2 regions of the Mesorhizobium abyssinicae genome follow, and region 2 is predicted to be linked to the other one. Evidence: predicted binding sites of a transcription regulator. Region 2 holds the regulator's gene; the other holds the start of a gene.
The links. Region 2 encodes PhoB, which activates phosphate uptake and scavenging genes when phosphate is short. Its sites were predicted from a motif close to TGTCATNNANCTGTCAT; they were not measured.
Positions count from the first base shown of each region.

Region 1: a site for PhoB is predicted at 3,031-3,047, ahead of PU724_RS08255 (ceramide glucosyltransferase). Genes of this name have one in related genera too.

Region 1 is NZ_JARAKC010000003.1:31,124-38,806, forward strand. It holds gene PU724_RS08245 (2'-deoxycytidine 5'-triphosphate deaminase) at 1-345, opposite strand, end outside; SAM riboswitch at 424-501, shown strand; gene PU724_RS08250 (O-succinylhomoserine sulfhydrylase) at 561-1,748, shown strand; gene PU724_RS08255 (ceramide glucosyltransferase) at 1,770-2,924, opposite strand; gene apaG (Co2+/Mg2+ efflux protein ApaG) at 3,150-3,542, shown strand; gene PU724_RS08265 (alpha/beta fold hydrolase) at 3,594-4,397, shown strand; gene PU724_RS08270 (Hsp33 family molecular chaperone) at 4,474-5,508, opposite strand; gene argF (ornithine carbamoyltransferase) at 5,587-6,498, opposite strand; gene PU724_RS08280 (aspartate aminotransferase family protein) at 6,516-7,683, opposite strand, start outside.
Region 2 is NZ_JARAKC010000006.1:247,353-255,035, forward strand. It holds gene PU724_RS16055 (sugar ABC transporter permease) at 1-753, opposite strand, end outside; gene xylF (D-xylose ABC transporter substrate-binding protein) at 914-1,954, opposite strand; gene PU724_RS16065 (ROK family protein) at 2,220-3,464, shown strand; gene phoB (phosphate regulon transcriptional regulator PhoB) at 3,468-4,157, opposite strand; gene phoU (phosphate signaling complex protein PhoU) at 4,177-4,887, opposite strand; gene pstB (phosphate ABC transporter ATP-binding protein PstB) at 4,911-5,735, opposite strand; gene pstA (phosphate ABC transporter permease PstA) at 5,751-7,067, opposite strand; gene pstC (phosphate ABC transporter permease subunit PstC) at 7,064-7,683, opposite strand, start outside.

The DNA.
Region 1 (7,683 bases), on a different contig from region 2:
GATGTCCAGCCGCCCGGTCGAGCTCTTCGGATTGGCCGAAGCGGACACGTTCGAGGGCAATGCCAAGCCTTCCAGCAGCGGCACGATGTAGACGCAGCCCGTCTCCAGCACAGCACCGTCGACGAGATTGATCTCGTGCAGCTTCAGCCGGTCGAGCTTGTCGGCCACCAGATGATCGGGGCCGGGCAGGAAGGAGGCGCGCACGCGGAACGCCTTGTCGCCCAGCCTGAGGTCGAGGCTGGCCGGCTGGATCTGGTCGGCATCGAGCACGCGCGGCGACTTCAGCGCGCCGGACTGGAACAGCGCGGAAATGTCCTGATCGGGAAGAATGCCTGTCTGCCGCAAGGCTCCGCTCCAAGGCCGCTGGTACAAACCTCTTAATGAAGCCGGCAATTGACGCAAGCGCGGCGCGGGTCTAAAGGGTCGTTATCCCGTGGTGATTTGGCCGGTCGGCTTGCAGCCACGTTAAACAAGTCGCTAAAGGACCGTCGGGCCGCAAGGCCGTATGGACCGGTTGCGACTTTTCGCGGCCGGTTTTTTTTGTATCTGGAAGTAGAGCGATGACCAAGAAGCGTGACTGGAAGCCTCAGACGGCACTCGTGCATGGCGGAACGCTGCGTTCCGGCTTCGGCGAGACATCAGAAGCGATGTATCTCACCCAGGGCTATGTCTACGAGACGGCGCAGGCCGCCGAAGCCCGCTTCAAGGGCGAGGAGCCGGGCTTCATCTACTCGCGCTACGCCAATCCCACGGTCGACATGTTCGAAAAGCGCATGTGCGCCCTGGAAGGCGCCGAGGACGCTCGCGCCACGGCTTCCGGCATGGCGGCGGTGAGCGCCGCGCTGCTGTGCAGCGCCAGGGCGGGCGACCATATCGTGGCGGCGCGCGCGCTGTTCGGCTCCTGTCGCTGGGTGGTCGAAACGCTGGCGCCGAAATACGGCATCGAGGCGACGCTGGTCGACGGCACCGATATCGCCAACTGGGAAAAGGCGGTGCGGCCGAACACCAAGCTGTTCTTCCTGGAAAGCCCGACCAACCCGACGCTGGAAGTGGTCGACATCGCCGCCGTCGCCGCGCTCGCCAATTCGATCGGCGCCAGAGTGATCGTCGACAACGTCTTCGCCACGCCGCTGCAGCAGAAGCCGTTGCAGCTCGGCGCCCATATCGTCGTCTATTCGGCGACCAAGCACATAGACGGACAGGGGCGCTGCCTCGGCGGTATCATCCTGTCGGACAAGAAGTGGATCGACGAGAACCTGCACGACTATTTCCGCCACACCGGGCCGAGCCTGTCGCCGTTCAATGCCTGGACGCTGCTCAAGGGCCTGGAGACGCTGCCGTTGCGCGTGCGCCAGCAGACGGAGAGCGCCGGCAAGATCGCCGACTTCCTCGCCGAACGGCCGGAGATCGCCCGCGTCATCTATCCGGGCCGCGCCGACCATCCGCAGGCCGAGATCGTCAGGAAGCAGATGTTGGGCGGCTCGACGCTGATCTGCCTCGACGTCAAGGGCGGCAAGCAGGCGGCCTTCGCCTTCCAGAACGCCCTCGACATCGTGCTGATCTCCAACAATCTCGGCGACGCCAAGAGCCTGATCACCCATCCGGCGACGACCACGCACAAGAACCTCAGCGACGAAGCGCGCGCCGAGCTCGGCATCGGCCCGGGCACGCTCAGGCTCTCGGTCGGCCTGGAGGACACGGACGACCTGCTCGCCGATGTCGAGCAGGCGCTGAAGGCGGCGAAATAGGGGACCCGGGCGGAGGCCCGGTCAGGCGCTCGAGGGCGTCTCTTCCAGTTCGGCCACCTTGGTGCCGATGGTCATGGCGTTGCCGCGCCAGTCGACGGCGCCGCCCAGCCAGCCGCGCGCCCATATCGCCGGCAGCATCGCGTCGCGCACGATCATCGCCGCGACCGTGCGCGGCGACAGGTGCCAGCCGTTGGCCCATGCGAGGGCGCATTCCGGCAGGTACGCGAGTGCCAGCACGCAAAGCGTTGTGGCCGGCAGGCTGATGCCCACGTGGGCCGCCGCTACCAGTGCCAGGACAAGCGGCACCGCCGCACCGGTCAGGATCTCGGGCGCGAAGAACAGCGGGAAGGTGACGCGGCGCAGCCGCGCCCAGCGCGCCTGGCGCGACCAGATCTCGCCAAGCCTGCGCTCGCCGAGCGGCTGCTCGAAGGGCGAGGCGACGAGATGGACGCGAAGGCCGAGCCCGTTGACCAGCTTGGTCGCCGCGGCGTCCTCGGCGATCTCGGCGGCAAGCGCGCGGATGCCGCCATTGGCGTCGAGCATGGGCTTGTTCCACAGCATGCTCTTGCCCTGGGCGAAGCCGAGGCCAAGCGCCTCGCCGGCATATTGCCAGCGCGCCTGCAGCGTGTTGAGGAAGGCGCATTCGACCTCGGCCCAGAAGCCAGCCGGCCGTGAGCCGACCGGGGTCGAGCAGACGAGGCCGGTATCGGACCTCCACGCGGCCATCAGCTTATGGATATAGTCGCGCGGCATCAGCACGTTCGAATCGGCGAGGATCACCCAGTGGTGGCGCGCCGCCTCCCAGCCCTTGACGCAATTGTTCAGCTTCGGATTGGCGCTGACGCGGTCGTCGCCGACCAGCAGCCGGGCCGGCACCTTGGGAAACCGGGCAATTGCCCTGTTTATCAGCTTGATCACCGGATCGTCGGCATGGGCGACGCAGAAGATCAGCTCGTAGCGCGGCCAGTCGACCGTGAAGGCGCGCTGCAGCGTCTCCGCGGTAAACGGCTCGATGCCGCGCGAGGGAATGACGATCGACACCGGCGGCGTCCTGCCCACGGGCGCGGCCATGCCGCGCGGCGGCTTCAGCCGGCGCGCAGCAAGCAGGATGCTGGCGAGATTTGAGAGAAGCAGGGCTATGGAAAGCAGGGCGGCGGCCATGGCGATCAGTTCCATCGAGATCTGGTCACTCCGGAAAAGCCGGCCAGGAGATGGCCATCTTGAACAGGTCGACAGAGCGCTTGAGTCGCCCAGCACGGTCCGTGCACACCATCATTGTCGTGTGTCACTTAAATGACATTGTTTGCCGGCACGTGCGCATAAGGCGGAAGGGACAGGCGTCACGCATCGTTGACCCGACAGCGGAGTGCGCCGAAAGTTCCCGAACTGTTGGGGTAGCTCATGTATCGCGCCGTCACGCGCAACATCGAAGTGCAGGTCAGGCCGTTCTATCTGGAGGATCGCTCCGATCCTTCGGAGAACCGCTATGTCTGGGGCTACCAGGTGACAATCGACAACCGCTCGGACGAATTCGTGCAGCTGCTCTCGCGCTACTGGCACATCACCGACGGCAGCGGCCGGGTGGAGGAGGTGCGCGGCGCCGGCGTCGTCGGCGACCAGCCCGAACTCAATCCCGGCGACAGCTACCAGTACACCTCGGGCTGCCCGCTCTCGACGCCGTCGGGCATCATGGTCGGCCACTATACGATGCGAAACAAGCGCGGCGAGACGTTCAACGTCGCCATCCCCGCCTTCTCGCTCGACCTGCCGGGCACGCGGCGGACGGTGAACTAGTGGCCGCGTACGCTTGGCCGCCACCCCAACCGCACGCCAGGCAGCGGCTTGATGCACAGAATTGAAACAGGGTTGTTTCTGGGTCGGCTGCCGTTCGCAAGAGTTGGACAAGGACCGGAAAGCCTTCTCATCATCAACGGCGGTCAGGGGTTCATGATGAAACCCTGGCCATCCAGACTGGAAAAGGATGCCGGACGGCTCATCCGTATCCTTCCACCCAACACGAGCTTCGTGCTGATTGGCTACGATCCCGCACCAAAAGCCGATCCATCGCTCGAGGGCATGGCCAGAGACATCGCGGAGATCATCAGCGCCGACTTCAAGGAGCCAGCGAGCCTAATGGGCATTTCCTATGGCGGCGTTGTCGCCACGCAGGTGGCCGCGCGGTACCCGGACCTTGTAGGCAAGCTGATCCTGCTGGCGAGCGCGCATGGCTTTTCGGCCGATGGAAAGAGGCGGCTCAGGAAACAGATGCAATTCGCACAGGCCGGACAATTTCGCGCTTTGCTGAAGGAATTCGCAACGGTGTTCCGGCGGCCCTGGCTGAACCTTCTTTTGCGTCTTCGACTGAGGTTCGAAGCACGCAGCCTGGTTGCGCGGATGGGGGCGCCGAGTACGATCGTCCGCTATCTCCAAGCAATGCTCGACGACGATGTGACGGAAGAAGACCTCCGAAACATCTCGGCGAGGACTTTGATCCTCGGCGGTGAAAGGGACCAGTTCTTCGGCGGGATGATGGAAGCTACCGCGAGCGCGATCAGCGGCGCGAAGCTCATGGTGCTCGGGGACGAAACCCACATGGCTCCCGTCGAACGAGCCTCGGATGTCCGCAGGCACCTCCAGGAATTCATTTGACGCGGAGATCGGTGCGGCGCCTAGAGCGCGTCGAGCTGAAATAGATCAGGCGACGCGCTTAGTCTGGAAAGTGACCCTATTGAGCCGCGGCGAACTCTGCCGGGTCGAAGTCGTACTGCGTCGAGCAGAACTCGCAGGCGACATGGATGCCGCCCTCCTCGGTGCTGTCCTTGATCTCCTGGGCGGAGAAGCCGGCGAGGATGCCGCGGATCTTCTCGCGCGAGCACGAGCACTGGTCGGCAACCGGCACGCCGCCGAAGACGCGCACGCCGTGTTCGTGGAACAGCCGGTAGAGAAGGCGTTCGGTACCGACAGTCGGATCGATCAGCTCGGTCGGCTCGATGGTGCCGAGCAGCGCGAGCAACTCCTGCCAGGAATTGTCGGCCGGCTCATGGACCGCTTCGCGCGGATCGCCGTCGCCGCCGGAAATGTCCGGCACGCGCATGCGTTCCGGCGCCTTCGGCAGGAACTGCGCCAGAAGGCCGCCGGCGCGCCATTGCTCGCGGGCGCCACCGGGACCCGGCGTCACCAGCTTGGCCACCGACAGCCTGATGTCGGTCGGGATCTGCTCCGACTGGCGGAAATAGGTGCGCGCGGCCTCCTCAAGTGAGGAGCCGTCGAGCTGGACGATGCCCTGATAGCGCTGCGTGTGAACGCCCTGATCGATGGTCAGCGCCAGCACGCCGTTGCCGAGCAGCGTCTGCTGCGAGACCTCGCCGGCGGCGGCCAGCGCCTGCAACCGGTCGGCATCGAAGCGCGCATAGCCGCGCAGCGCATGCGGGGTGGAGAAATCCGCCACCAGCATGTCGACCGGCCCGTCGGTGCGGGTCTGCAGGATGAACTTGCCCTCGAACTTGAGCGAGGTGCCGAGCAAAACCGTCAGCACGCAGGCTTCCGCCAGCAGGCGCGCGACCGGCTCGGGATAGTCGTGGCGGGCAAGAATGGCGTCGAGCATCGGCCCGAGCTGCACGGTGCGGCCGCGCACGTCGAGCGGCGCGACCTCGAAGGGCACGACGTGATCGTCGCCGGCGTAGCCGAATTCGCCGAGTTGCGGGTGATGTTCAGTCACTTGACGGGTTTCCAACATGACAAAGCTCCGGGGCGCGGCCATGCCACCCTTTGGGGTGCATGCGTCCAAACGCGCTCGATTTGCGTGATGCGCCGCAGATAGGCATCACACCTCCGGAGATCAAGCTCCCAGACACCAGGCCAAAACCGCCTTCTGGGCGTGCAGGCGGTTCTCGGCCTCGTCGAACACCACCGAATGCGGTCCGTCGATGACCTCGTCGGTCACCTCCTCGCCGCGATGCGCCGGCAGGCAGTGCATGAACAGCGCGTCCGGCTTTGCCTTCGCCATCAGCGCCGCATTGACCTGATAGGGCAGGAAGACGTTGTGGCCGCGCGCGCGATGTTCCTGGCCCATCGACACCCAGCAGTCGGTGACGACGCAATCGGCCTGATGGACGGCCTCCTCGGCCGAGCGGGTGAAGTTGAGCTTGCCGCCATTGGCCTTCGACCAGCCGATGTGCTTCTCGTCCGGCTCGCTGCCTTCCGGCACCGCGACGTTGAGGTTGAAGCGGAAACGCGCCGAGGCCTCGAGCAGCGAATGCAGCACATTGTTGCCGTCGCCTGTCCAGGCGAAGGTCTTGCCGGCCACCGGACCGCGATGCTCCTCGAAGGTCATGATGTCGGCCATCAGCTGGCACGGATGGGTGTCGTCGGTCAGCCCATTGATGACCGGAACGGTGGCGTTCTCGGTCAGCTCCAGCAGCCGCTCATGCGAGGTGGTGCGGATCATGATGGCGTCGACATAGCGCGACAGCACCTTGGCGGTGTCGGCGATGGTCTCGGAGCGGCCGAGCTGCATCTCGGTGCCGGTCAGCATGATGGTCTCGCCGCCGAGCTGGCGCATGCCGACGTCGAAGGACACGCGCGTGCGGGTCGAGGGCTTGTCGAAGATCATCGCCAGCACCTTGCCCTCGAGCGGCTTGGTGCGCTCGCCGGCCTTGAGCCTGGCCTTTTGCACCACAGCGTCGTCCAGCATGACGCGCAGATCGCCTTCGGAAACGGCGGACAGGTCGGTAAAATGGCGAACGGACATCGGCAATGGTTCCGGAACTACTTCGCGGCGGCCGAGGCGATGGCATCCGCCAGGCCCTGGGCGCCGGCGCGGATGCGGTCGAGCGCTTCGCCGATCTCGGCATCGGTGACGGTGAGGGGCGGCAGCAGGCGAATGACGTTGTCGCCGGCCGGAACCGCGAGCAGATGCTGGTCTCGCAGCGCCATGTTGACCTTGGTGTTGGGCATCACGCATTTGAGGCCGAGCATCAGGCCGGTTCCCCTGATGCCTTCGAGGACCTCGGGGAACTCGTCGGCGACGCCGGCCAATCCCTGCTTCAGGAGCAGTGCCTTGCGCTGGACATCCTCGAGGAAGCCTTCCTCCAGCACCACGTCGAGCACCGCGTTGCCGACCGCCATCGCCAGCGGATTGCCGCCGAAGGTGGTGCCGTGCACGCCGGCGGTCATGCCGACCGCAGCCTCGTCGGTGGCGAGGCACGCGCCCAACGGGAAGCCGGCGCCGATGCCCTTGGCGATCGCCATCAGGTCCGGGGTGACGCCGGACCATTCATGCGCAAACAACTTGCCGGTGCGGCCGATGCCGCACTGGACCTCATCGAAGATCAGAAGCAGGCCATGCTGGTCGCAAAGCTGCCGCAGCCGCTTCAGCGACTGCGTCGGCACCGGGCGGATACCGCCCTCGCCCTGCACCGGCTCGATCAGGATGGCGGCCGTCTCCGGCGTGATCGCCTTCTCGGCCGCGTCGATGTCGTCGAAGCCGACCTGGTCGAAGCCTTCGACCTTGGGGCCGAAGCCTTCCAGATATTTATACTGGCCGCCGGCGGCGATCGTCGCCAGCGTGCGGCCGTGGAAGGCGCCTTCGAAGGTGACGATGCGGAAACGCTCGGGATGGCCCTTGACGAAATGGTAGCGCCGCGCCGTCTTGATGGCACATTCCAGCGCCTCGGCGCCCGAATTGGTGAAGAACACCTTGTCGGCAAAGGTCGCCTCGACAAGCCGCTCGCCGAGCCGGCGCTGCTCCGGAATCTCGTAGAGGTTGGAGACATGCCAGAGCTTCGCCGCCTGCTCGGTCAGCGCGGCAACCAGATGCGGATGGCTGTGGCCAAGTGAATTGACGGCGATGCCGCCGGCAAAATCGAGATATCGCTCACCCTTGTCGGTGACCAGCCAGGTCCCCTCCCCGCGGTCGAAGGCCAGGGGTGCGCGA
Region 2 (7,683 bases):
CGCGCCGAGGATGGCGGCGCAGGCGACGACGCCGAGGAAGACTTCCGCCCATACCGGACGCAGCGGGAAATTGAACCGCTTGCGCTGCGAGCGGCCGTTGAGCAGCGCGAAGGCGACCGCCGCGCAGGCGACGACGCCAACGACCCAGCTCGCCGTGGCCCCGATCGAGCCGCGCGGTCCGCCACCCATCAACTGGAAGGTGGCGTCGAGCGGCGCGACCGTGCGGCCGCTGGTGATCATCCAGGCCATGCCGCGCCAGACCAGCAGGCCGCCCAGCGTGACGATGAAAGCCGGCACCTCCATATAGGCGATGATGAAGCCCTGGAAGGCGCCGATCGCCAGGCCAAGCACCACGCCGGCAGCGAGCGCGATGATCCACAGCCATGGATTTCCGAGCTCGAGACCGATGACCCGGATCAGGAATTCGGCCTGCGCCACGCCCATGATCATGCCGACCACGCCTTCGACGGAGCCGACGGAAAGATCGATATTGCGCATGACGATGACCAGCACCATCCCGGTCGCCATGATGGCTACCGAGGACGTCTGCACCGACAGGTTCCACAGGTTGCGCGGCGTCAGGAAAAGCCCGCCCGACAGGACGTGGATGCCGATCCAGATGACCAGCAGCGCGCCGACCATGCCGAGCATGCGCGTGTCGAGTTCGGTTGCCTTGAGGAAGCGGCCGGCGGCGCTGAGTTCGGCTGCGCGTGCCCGGTCCGCGGCGACCGTGCTTGAGGTCGTATCGGTCATGATTTCCTCCCACCGGTTTGCCGTCTGGCGCGGTTGCCGGAACATGATTCTATTGGCTTTCCCGGCTCACTTGAAGCCGGAAGCCCGTTGCGAAACGAAGCTTGATGGACGCCGCGGCTCATGGGCCGCGGCGCCTGGTCTTCAAACTGGAAGGCCTGCCTCAGTTGCAGGCGGCGACGGCGCCCGCGGCAACGCCGGCGCAGACTTCGTCCTTCTTGATCCAGCCCGCGTCGATGACGACGTTGAGGTTGTCCTTGGTGATCGCGACCGGCGTCAGGAACAGCGACTTGACGGTGTTGCCGCCCGGCGTGGTGAAGTCCTTGACGCCGGCAATGTCGGTCATCTTCTTGCCGTCGGCGAGAGCCGAGGCGATCTCGGCGGCGTTCTTGCCGAGTTCGCGCGCGTCCTTCCACACCGACACGGTCTGGGTGCCGAGCGCGATGCGGTTCAGCGCGGCGTGGTCGCCGTCCTGGCCCGACACCGGAACGGTCCCGGCGAGGCCCTGCGCCGTCAGCGCGGCGACGACACCGCCGGCGGTGCCGTCATTGGCCGCCACCACCGCATCGACCTTGTTGTCGTTGGCGGTCAGGAACTGCTCCATATTCTTCTGCGCGTTGGCGGGCAGCCAGCCGTCGGTATAGGCCTCGCCGACATTCTTGATCTTGCCGCCGTCGATGGCTTCCTTCAGCACTTCCATCGAGCCGGCGAACAGGAAATCGGCGTTCGGGTCGGCGCCCGAGCCCTTGATGAAGACATAATTGCCTTCCGGCTTGACCTTGAACACTTCGCGGGCCTGCATGCGGCCGACTTCCTTGTTGTCGAAGGTCAGGTAGAAGACGTCCTTGTTCTCGATCAGCCGGTCGTAGCCGACGACCGGAATGCCTTCGTCCAGCGCCTTCTGCACCGCCGGCCCGACGGCCGAAGCGTCCTGCGCCAGCACGATCAGGGCATTGGCGCCCTGCGAGATCAGGCTTTCGACGTCGGTCAGCTGCTTGCCGGGATTGGACTGCGCGTCGGCCGAAATATACTTGTCGCCGGCCGCCTCGATGGCCTTCTTCATCGCCGCTTCATCGGTCTTCCAGCGCTCTTCCTGGAAGTTCGACCAGGAAACGCCGATCACCTTGTCCTTCGCCTCGGCGACCGACGCGAGCGTCAACGACAAGGCGACACCCGCCAGCATGGCGGTTGCGAATTTCTTCATGATTTCCTCCCTGCGCCATTGCGGCGCGACCCAGACTGGCCCTGAGGCCGGCATAGAGGCTTTTTTTCGAGCCTCGAAAAAAATATGATCCAACGGCGGAGCGCTGTCAACAACGATTCTGAGCGATTCCGAGGCCTCGGCGAATTTTTTTCGAGCTCCGGAATAAATAAATGACAGGCTGGCCCGCTTCTGCCACTATTCATACGGTGTCGCCGACGGCCTTCGAAATCAAAAACGGCCGCGACGACCGGGAGGAAGGCAAAGCATGTCGGTTGGAATCCGCCACGACGATCTGCGCCGACGCAACCGGGCGATGGTTATTTCGGCCGTGCGCCGCGCCGGCCAGCCGTCGCGTACCGAGATCGCCGCCACCACCGGCCTCAGCCATTCGACCATCTCGGCGATCTCGTCCGACCTGATCCAGGAAGGCATCCTGACCGAGAGCAAGCCAAACGAGGCTGTTTCGCTGAAGCGCGGCCGGCCGCAGGTCGGGCTTGCCCTCAATCCGGAAGCCACGGCGGTGATGACGGTGGTCCTGTCGCTGAACTTCCTTTCCGTCGCCGTCATCGACTATGCCGGGCAGGTCATTGCCGAGGAGCAGCGCCGCCTCGACACGGCGATCATGCCGCGCGACGAGCTGATCGGCGAATGCGTGGCCATCGTCCGGCGCCGTTTCGAGGATCCCGACCTCGACGTCCGCGGCGTCGCCCGCATCGCCATGGGCATCCAGGGCATCACCGACACCCATGCCCGCGCCATGTTGTGGTCACCGATCACGCCGCAGACCGACATCGCCTTCGCCGACATTCTGGAAGCCGAATTCGGCGTTCCGGCCACCATGGAGAATGACTGCAACATGATGGCGGTGGCGCTGCAGTGGCGCGATCCCGAGCGGTACCGCGACGACTTCATTGCCATCCTGCTCTCGCACGGCATCGGCATGGGGCTGGTGCTGAAGGGAGAGCTGTTCACCGGCACCCATTCCTCCGGCGGCGAATTCGGCCACATGATCCACCGGCCGGGCGGCGCGCTCTGCCGCTGCGGCCGGCGCGGCTGCGTCGAGGCCTATGCCGGCAACTATGCGATCTGGCGCAATGCCAAGCAGATGGGCGAGGACGCCGAGCCGGTCGATGTCAGCGACGCCGACATGCGCTCGCTCGCCGCCAGGGCGCGCGCCGGCGACGGCCCGGAGCGCCAGGCCTACCGCAAGGCCGGCGAGGCGCTCGGCTACGGCCTCGGCAGCCTGTTCGCGCTGATCGATCCAGCTCCCGTCGCCATGGTCGGCGTCAGCGCCGCCGCCTTCGACCTGATCGAGCCGGCGCTGCGCGAGGCGATCGCCCAGACCGCCGGCGGCCAGCATTCGAAGTCGATCTCCTTCGACACCGAGCCGAACGAATTGCCGCTCATCCGCGAAGGCTGCGCCATGCGCGCACTGACCTTCGTCGACCAGGAGATTTTCGCGCCGGGCGTGCAGGTGAAAGGCGGCGCCACCGGGAAGAACGTGGCCTGAGCGTCAATCTTCCCTGATCGCGTATCCGGCCCCGCGGATGGTGCGGATGACGTCAGGCATGCGGCCATTGTTGACCGCCTTGCGCAGGCGGCCGACATGCACGTCGACCGTGCGCTCGTCGATGTAGATCGTCTCGCCCCAGACATTGTCGAGCAGCTGGCTGCGCGAGAACACGCGGCCGGGATGGCGCATCATGAATTCGAGCAGGCGGAACTCGGTCGGACCGAGCCGGATCTCGCTCTTCTTGCGATAGACACGATGCGATTCGCGGTCGAGCACGATGTCGCCGACCTTCAGCATGCTGGACAGGACTTCCGGCTTGGCGCGGCGCAGCAGCGCCTTGACGCGCGCCATGAACTCCGGCGTCGAGAACGGCTTGACCAGATAGTCGTCGGCGCCGGTGGAGAGGCCGCGCACCCGGTCGCTTTCCTCGCCGCGCGCCGTCAGCATGATGATCGGCAGCCGCTCGGTCTCCGGCCGCATCCTGAGACGCCGGCAGAGCTCGATACCGGAAACCGCCGGCACCATCCAGTCGAGCACCAGGAGGTCGGGCACGTTTTCCTGCAGCCGGATTTCGGCCTCGTCGCCGCGTGTCACCACCTCGACCTGGTAGCCTTCCGATTCAAGATTGTAGCGGAGCAGCACCCCCAGCGGCTCCTCGTCCTCCACCACCATGATGCGTGGCGCGATCATCGGCCCGTCACCCTTCTTCTCAGGCCGCCGGCGCCGACATCGCCGTCTCGTCCAGCTTCGGACGATTGGCGGGCAGTTGCTGGCCGGTCAGCACGTAGTAGGCGTTCTCGGCGATATTGGTGACATGGTCGCCGATGCGCTCCAGATTCTTGGCGCAGAACAACAGATGCGTGCAAGCGGTGATGTTGCGCGGATCTTCCATCATGTAGGTCAAAAGCTCGCGGAACACCGAGGTGTATTTGACGTCGATGCGCTCGTCGTCGTTGCGGAGCTTGGCAAGCGCCGCGGCATCCGCGGCGGCATATTCCTCGATGACCCCCTGCACCTGAATCAGCACCAGCTGCGCCATGCCGTCGATCGAATGCGAAAGGTCGCGCGGCGTGACGCTGAGACCGACGGTGCCGACGCGCTTGGCGATGTTCTTGGCGAGGTCGCCGATGCGTTCGAGGTCGCCCGCCATGCGGATCGAGCCGACCACGGCGCGCAGATCGTTGGCCATCGGCTGCCGCTTGGCGATCAGCGTGATGGCGCGGTCGTCGAGCTCGCGCTGGCGTGCGTCCATGATGGCGTCGTCGGACACCACACGCTGCGCCAGGGCGTTGTCTGAATTGAGCAGCGCGCGCGTCGAGCCGGCGACCATCGAGCGGGCGAGATCGCCCATGTCGGAGATCAGCTTGCTGATGGCGCCGAGATCCTCGTCGAAAGACGCAACCGTATGATGTTCACCCATGATCCTGTCCTCGTGCTTGGAAATCAGCCGAACCGGCCGGTGATGTAGTCCTGGGTGCGCTTGTCGTCGGGGTTGGTGAACATCTTGTCGGTGGCGCCCTCCTCGACCAGGTAGCCGAGGTGGAACATCGCCGTGCGCTGCGACACGCGCGCCGCCTGCTGCATCGAATGGGTGACGATGACGATCGTGTAGTTCTGGCGCAGCTCGTCGATCAGCTCCTCGACGCGGGCGGTTGCGATCGGGTCGAGCGCCGAACACGGCTCGTCCATCAGGATCACCTCCGGCGAGACGGCGATGGCGCGGGCGATGCACAGGCGCTGCTGCTGGCCGCCGGACAGGCCGGTGCCGGGCTCGTGCAGGCGGTCCTTCACCTCGTTCCAGATCGCCGCCTTCTTCAGGCTGGATTCGACGATCTGGTCCATGTCGGCCTTGCGCTTGGCCAGCCCATGGATGCGCGGGCCGTAGGCGACATTCTCGTAGATCGACTTCGGGAACGGGTTCGGCTTCTGGAACACCATGCCGACCCGGGCCCTGAGCTCGACGACGTCGATGCTCTTGTCGTAGATGTCCTCCTGGTCCAGCGTGATCTTGCCGGTCACCCGCGCCGAATCGATGGTGTCGTTCATGCGGTTGAGGCAGCGCAGGAAGGTCGACTTGCCGCAGCCCGAAGGACCGATCAGCGCCGTCACCTGGTTGAGGCGGACGTCGAGATTGACGTCGAACAGCGCCTGCTTCTCGCCATAGAACACGCCGACCTTGTCGCCGCGCATCTTGATCACTTCGTTCGACTTGGCGTTCATTTTGTCGCCCACTGCGTTTTCAAGAGACTGTTCGGTCATGATGTTCATACCAGATGCCTTCTTTTACCAGCGCCGTTCGAAGCGGCGCCTGAGCACGATCGCCGTGATGTTCATGGCCATGAGGAAGACGAGCAGGATGATGATCGCGCCCGACATGCGCTCGACGAAGGCGCGCTCTGCCTCGTTGGCCCACATGTAGATCTGCACCGGCAGCGCTGTCGCCGGATCGAATGGCGTCTTCGGATAGTCGGCAACGAAGGCGACCATGCCGATCAGGAGCAGCGGCGCGGTCTCGCCGAGCGCGCGCGCCAGGCCGATGATGGTGCCGGTGAGGATGCCGGGGGCGGCAAGCGGCAGGATGTGCTGGAACACCATCTGCATCTTGGAGGCGCCGAGACCGAGCGCCGCCGAGCGGATCGACGGCGGCACTGCGGCAAGCGCCGCGCGGGTGGCGATGATGATCGTCGGCAGCGTCATCAGCGTCAGCACCAGTCCGCCGACAAAGGCGGCCGAGCGCGGCATGCCGAGGAAGTTGATGAACACGGCGAGGCCGAGCAGGCCGAAGACGATCGACGGCACCGCCGCCAGATTGTTGATGTTGACTTCGATCAGGTCGGTGAAGCGGTTCTTCTTGGCGAATTCCTCCAGATAGATGGAGGCGGCGACGCCGATCGGCAGCGCCAGAAGCAGCACGATCACCATCATGTAGAAGGAGCCGATGATGGCCACGCCCATGCCCGACGTTTCCGGACGGCTGGAGGCGCCATAGGTGAACAGGCCCTTGTTGAAATGCTCGGCCATGGTGCCGTCGGCCTTGAGCTGGTTCATCCAGGCGATCTGCTGGTCAGAGACCTTGCGGCGCGCTTCCTCGACGTTGAGGTCGATCTGGCCCTTGAAGGCGGAATCGAGATTGGCCGCGGCGAGGATGTCGACGTTGCGCGTGGTGCCGATGACCGACGGATCGGCGACGACGATGTCGCGCACTTGCACGCGCGCGCCCTCCGACAGGAAGCCCTTCAGCTTCAGCGCCATCGGCTTGTTGGCGGGATCGATGCCGAGCTTGGCCATCAGCGCCTTGTCGGCCAGCTTGGGATAGTTCGCCTTGATCAGCACGTCCGGATCGGTGGCGCGCTTGTTGGAAGGATCGATGATCTTCTCGTCGAAATTGATCGGCAGCGTCACGGTCGTCTGCCAGAAGGCGGTGTAGCCCTTCGAGACGATGGTGATCAGCATGATGGCGAGGAAGGCGAGGCCGACCGAGATCGCCAGCACGCCATAGATGCGGAACCGGCGTTCGGCGGCGTAGCGGGCCTTGAGGCCGATGTCGCGGCGCGCGGGAGCCGCGGCCCGGACCATCGTATCCAGCGGGATATCGGTCATTCGTACTGCTCCCGGTATTTGCGCACGATGTAGAGGGCGACGATGTTCATCACCAGCGTCAGCGCGAACAGCGTGATGCCGAGCGCGAAGGCGACCAGCGTCTGCGGCGAATTGAATTCGAGGTCGCCGGTCAGCTGGTTGACGATCTTGACGGTAATGGTGGTCATCGCCTCGAACGGATTGGCGGTGAGATTGGCGGCGACGCCGGCGGCGAGCACCACGATCATGGTCTCGCCGATGGCGCGCGAGGCGGTCAGCAGGATGGCGCCGACGATACCGGGCAGCGCGGCCGGCAGGATCACCCGCTTGATCGTCTCCGAGCGCGTAGCGCCGAGGCCGAGCGAGCCGTCGCGCATGGCGCGCGGCACCGCGGTGATGATGTCGTCCGACAGGGAGGATACGACCGGGATCAGCATGACGCCCATGACCAGGCCGGCGGTGAAGATGCTCTGGCCCTGGATGAAGGGCGAACCGCCGGTCAGCGCCGCCGAGAGATCGCGCAGGAACGGCCCCAGCGTGACGACGGCGAAAATGCCGTAGACGATGGTCGGGATGCCGGCCAGCAGCTCGAGCGCGGGCTTCACCACCGAGCGCACCTTGGGCGAGGCGTATTCGG